One region of the Alteribacillus bidgolensis genome, then DNA from elsewhere that is predicted to be linked to it. Evidence: a T-box and tRNA genes for the amino acid it is inferred to sense, from the RefSeq annotation. Region 1 holds a T-box; the other holds one or more tRNA genes.
What was found. The T-box of region 1 lies ahead of tyrS (tyrosine--tRNA ligase). A T-box ahead of a tRNA ligase gene usually reads a tRNA of that ligase, here a tRNA-Tyr.
Positions count from the first base shown of each region.

Region 2: it has a tRNA-Tyr gene. The T-box ahead of tyrS (tyrosine--tRNA ligase) is inferred to sense a tRNA for this amino acid. The anticodon was not compared.

Region 1 covers NZ_KZ614149.1:2,114,868-2,117,061, forward strand. Annotated here, with positions in the region: gene tyrS (tyrosine--tRNA ligase) at 13-1,287, opposite strand; T-box leader at 1,389-1,614, opposite strand; gene CEF16_RS10570 (transglycosylase domain-containing protein) at 1,752-2,194, shown strand, end outside.
Region 2 covers NZ_KZ614149.1:3,447,255-3,449,448, forward strand. Annotated here, with positions in the region: gene CEF16_RS17095 (D-alanine--D-alanine ligase family protein) at 1-308, shown strand, start outside; tRNA gene CEF16_RS17100 (tRNA-Glu) at 774-848, shown strand; tRNA gene CEF16_RS17105 (tRNA-Tyr) at 928-1,013, shown strand; tRNA gene CEF16_RS17110 (tRNA-Lys) at 1,293-1,368, shown strand; tRNA gene CEF16_RS17115 (tRNA-Gly) at 1,408-1,482, shown strand; tRNA gene CEF16_RS17120 (tRNA-Gly) at 1,487-1,560, shown strand; tRNA gene CEF16_RS17125 (tRNA-Ala) at 1,578-1,653, shown strand; gene CEF16_RS17130 (aromatic acid exporter family protein) at 1,779-2,194, opposite strand, start outside.

The DNA.
Region 1 (2,194 bases):
CAGGCTGTTTTTTTACTTGTATTGAATTAAGAAGTATTTCTTTTTCCCGCGGCGAATGATAGTAAAGGCATCGTCAATTTTGTCCTCTTGACTTATCACTTTGTCTAACTCTTGGCAGCGATCCCCATTAATGTAAACCGCTCCGTTTTTTATATCTTCTCTTGCCTGCCGTTTGGAAGAGGTTATTTTCGCTTCCACTAATAAATCGATTAGACCCTTCTCATCTTCTTCTACGACATGGGCAGGCACATCTTTAAATCCCTGTTTTACTTCTTCAGCAGATAATTCTTTTAAGTCCCCTCCGCCAAATAATGCTTGGGAAATATGCTGTGCCTGACGAAGTGCGTTTTCTCCATGCACAAAGCAGGTTACCTCTTCAGCAAGTCTGCGATGCGCTTTTCGTTCTTCTGGGTGTGTTTCCAGCTCTTTCTCTAACTCCTCTATTTCTGCATCATCTAGAAATGTAAAGTATTTTATAAATTTTATCACATCGCGGTCATCGGTGTTAATTAGAAATTGATAAAATTCGTACGGAGATGTTTTATCAGGATCCAGCCAGACTGCCCCACCTTCTGTCTTTCCAAATTTCGTACCATCTGCTTTTGTTACGAGTGGTATCGTAAATCCGTATGCATCAGGCTGTTCTCCTTCTTCTCCGCCTTTTATCCGGCGAATCAGCTCAAGCCCTGCGGTAATGTTTCCCCATTGGTCACTGCCGCCTATTTGAAGCTGACATCCTTTTTCTTTATTTAAATGATAAAAATCCAAAGACTGCAAAATTTGATAGCTGAATTCTGTAAATGAAATACCGGACTGAATCCGTGATTCCACCGATTCTTTGGCAAGCATATAATTTAAACCAAAATGTTTCCCTACATCTCTTAAAAAGGAAACGACACTCATGTTCCCAATCCAGTCATAGTTGTTTACTACCTCAGCTTTGTCCCCGCCTTCAAAATCAAGGTACTTTTGGAGCTGTCCTTTAATTCGGTCACTATACATCCGTACAACGTCTTCCTCATTTAATGTCCGTTCCGCTTTTTTCCCGCTTGGATCACCAATTAATCCAGTAGCTCCTCCAACAAGGGCAAGCGGCTTATGCCCAGCTAATTGAAAGCGGCGCAGCGTTATGATGGTAAGCAGATGCCCGATGTGAAGACTGTCCCCTGTTGGATCGAAACCGCAATACATTGTTATCTGTTTTTCATTCAACAAATTGTTTAGCCCATCTCTATCTGTTACTTGATTAATTAAGCCTCTGAATTCTAAGTCTTTTAAAATATCCACAATCTTTCTCTCCTTTTTTATGAAATAACAAATGCTAAGAAAAGTTTAGAAATCTAGTCCTAGCAGAAATCAAAAAAATAAAAAACGCCCCTTCCATCTTAAGAAGGGACGATTATATCGCGGTACCACCCTTGTTGAAAGCAAAATACTTTCCACTTGGTTAAAATAACGGAAGTATCCGTCTTTCTTATCATAAAACTTGCATTTATAATAAGAAAGAAGCTCGAGAACGTAATTCGCATAATTCCTATGTACCGGCTTCCAGCAGCCGCCGGCTCTCTGTATACAGGGAGGAATAACGCTACTTCAATCCTTCAACACTTATGTTTATTTAATTCTAGACTATATATCTTTTATCATATTTGCGTTATTGATGTCAACGATTAGGTAGAAAATAAGGAAAACGCATAGGAAGCTCGTTTCGCTTATGCTATAATATCGGTGAAGTTTAGGGGGAATTATACATGCGTGATTTTTTTGAAAAACTAAATATTAAGCTCGATAATGTGAAAAATCATTCCTTTGTAAAAGGAATTAATATCACATCCCAGGTTTTTTGGAATCTTTTATTAATAGCAGCAGTGTTGATGGTAATGCTTGCTCTATTCGTTGGAGGAGCAGGTGCAGGCTATTTCGTATCATTAGTGGAAGATCAAGAAGCATACAGCAAGGAAGAGTTTGAACAAAAAGTCTATAATTATGAAGAGGTCAGTGATATATATTTTGATGATGATCAATATCTCGGAAAAATACCATCTGATCTTGAACGGAAAGAACGATCACTTGATGAAATGTCAGAACACCTTATTCATGCAGTAATATCAACAGAAGATGAATATTTCTTTGAGCATCAAGGGATTGTGCCAAAAGCATTGTTACGTGCTACTTATCAAGAGGTCTCTGGAGC
Region 2 (2,194 bases), 1.3 Mb from region 1:
AACTCGCAAAAGACACGTTTCAAATTCTTGGCTGCAGTGGAGTTTCTCGTATTGACTTTTTAATTGATCAAACGGAAAATAAGGTTTACGTGAATGAAATTAATACGATTCCTGGTTCCTTGTCTTTTTATCTATGGGATCCAGCAGGCAAAAACTATACACAATTAACTCACCAGCTTATTCAGCTTGCTTTAAAACGAAAGCGCGAACGAGATAAGCTGACATTCTCGATTGACTCTAACCTTTTCTCTCTGCAAAGCGCAGAAGGAGTAAAAGGTGGATCTAAGTCGAATAAACCAAATGCATAGTATTTAATAAAGAAACCGTCCGAACGAAAGGGGCGGTTTCTTTATTGCACTTTTATTTTTGGTAAAAAGTAAAGAAAACGAGGAAAATCAACGGACAGAACGTATTTTTACGCGATGTGAGGGCTTTTACGACCAGGATAGAACGTTCACAAACGATGCAGAAGGTTCTTTTGGTTTGTCGCCAAAAGACTTTGCCTCTTAAGGCATTGGTTGCATCAGCGTTTCCTTGTTTGGGCGTTTTTAGTAGACTTCCTTAATCTTAACCGGTATTCCTTTTTCAGGTGCTTGCAATTTCTTAGAGAAGGGAAGGATATTCATTTCAGGACAAACGACCTTTCTTATGTAGTGCAATAGATGTATTAAAAATAACTTCTAAAAAAATTAAAAAAAAACCTTGCAACAATTTAATGCATTAAGATATAATATCATATGTCAGCAAGAGAGGGAGCTTTTTCTTGTAAATGCGGCCCGTTGGTCAAGTGGTTAAGACACCGCCCTTTCACGGCGGTAACAGGGGTTCGAATCCCCTACGGGTCACCATTATTTTTCATTTTACATACAGAAAACCGTTGACAAAAATCCAATGGTTTGTTTAAATAGAACGGTGCCTTACTTAATTGGAGGGGTAGCGAAGTTGGCCAAACGCGGCAGACTGTAAATCTGCTCCCTCTGGGTTCGGCGGTTCGAGTCCGTCCCCCTCCACCATTTATTTAAAATTTGTAATATAGGACAAACTATTGTACAATATTCTTTAGCTGCTTACTTAACGAGTTTTACGAGGATTAGCGAACCGTAAACCTCAATGAATAACATCCCTGTAGGTTTGCGAGGAGCAGTGATGCGAACATGACGCACGAGCACAAAGCATCATTGAATGATCATCAATCATGTTTATTTTTGATCTTCACGAAGTGCTGGACAAAAATAAAGAACGCTTCATTACCATAAGACAACAATAATGAAGTAGCGTAAAACTAATAATAAGAGCCATTAGCTCAGTTGGCAGAGCATCTGACTTTTAATCAGAGGGTCGGAGGTTCGAATCCTCCATGGCTCACCATTAACCGTAAAATAATTACATAATATAACCTTTTCGGACGCGGAAGTAGTTCAGTGGTAGAACACTACCTTGCCAAGGTAGGGGTCGCGGGTTCGAATCCCGTCTTCCGCTCCATTATGCGGGTGTAGTTTAGTGGTAAAACCTCAGCCTTCCAAGCTGATGTCGTGGGTTCGATTCCCATCACCCGCTCCATTCCATATATACATATTGGGGCCTTAGCTCAGCTGGGAGAGCGCCTGCCTTGCACGCAGGAGGTCAGCGGTTCGATCCCGCTAGGCTCCACCATTAATAGTTAATATTTGAATCACAGTGCGGAAACTGTGGTTTTTTTGTGCTCAGATGAGGCAAGATGTTAAGGGTGAAAGACAGTTTATGCCTTAAGACTCGGTGGAGTGCCAAGTCTTAAGGGCCTAACGCATATTCCCGTAAAATTCTTCGACTTGTTCGTAAATCGATAGCAATTCATATAGAACAATTAGTTCTGGCGGGAAATGGGTGGGATGCTGATTATTATTTTTGGTAATTTCCTCATTTTCTTCCCAAAACAATTCCATTAAGTGACGTACTTGTTTGTGATGAATTGGCTGATCGTAATAAGAATCGCTTTTCATGCTTTCGGCTAAATGACGAACCGCTTTCATAATCACCGTTCTCTCTTCAGCTGACCAGGAAATGGTTTCTAAAGGTGTATTAAGTAAATTGCCCATGTGGTAACGAATTAAACGAAGCCGTACTAATTGATACTGGGCAAGGTGGAACAAATCTCTTTCATTACCAGCCAGAGGATGAAATTTTGATTCTTCTTTTTGAAAGCGTACCAATGTTT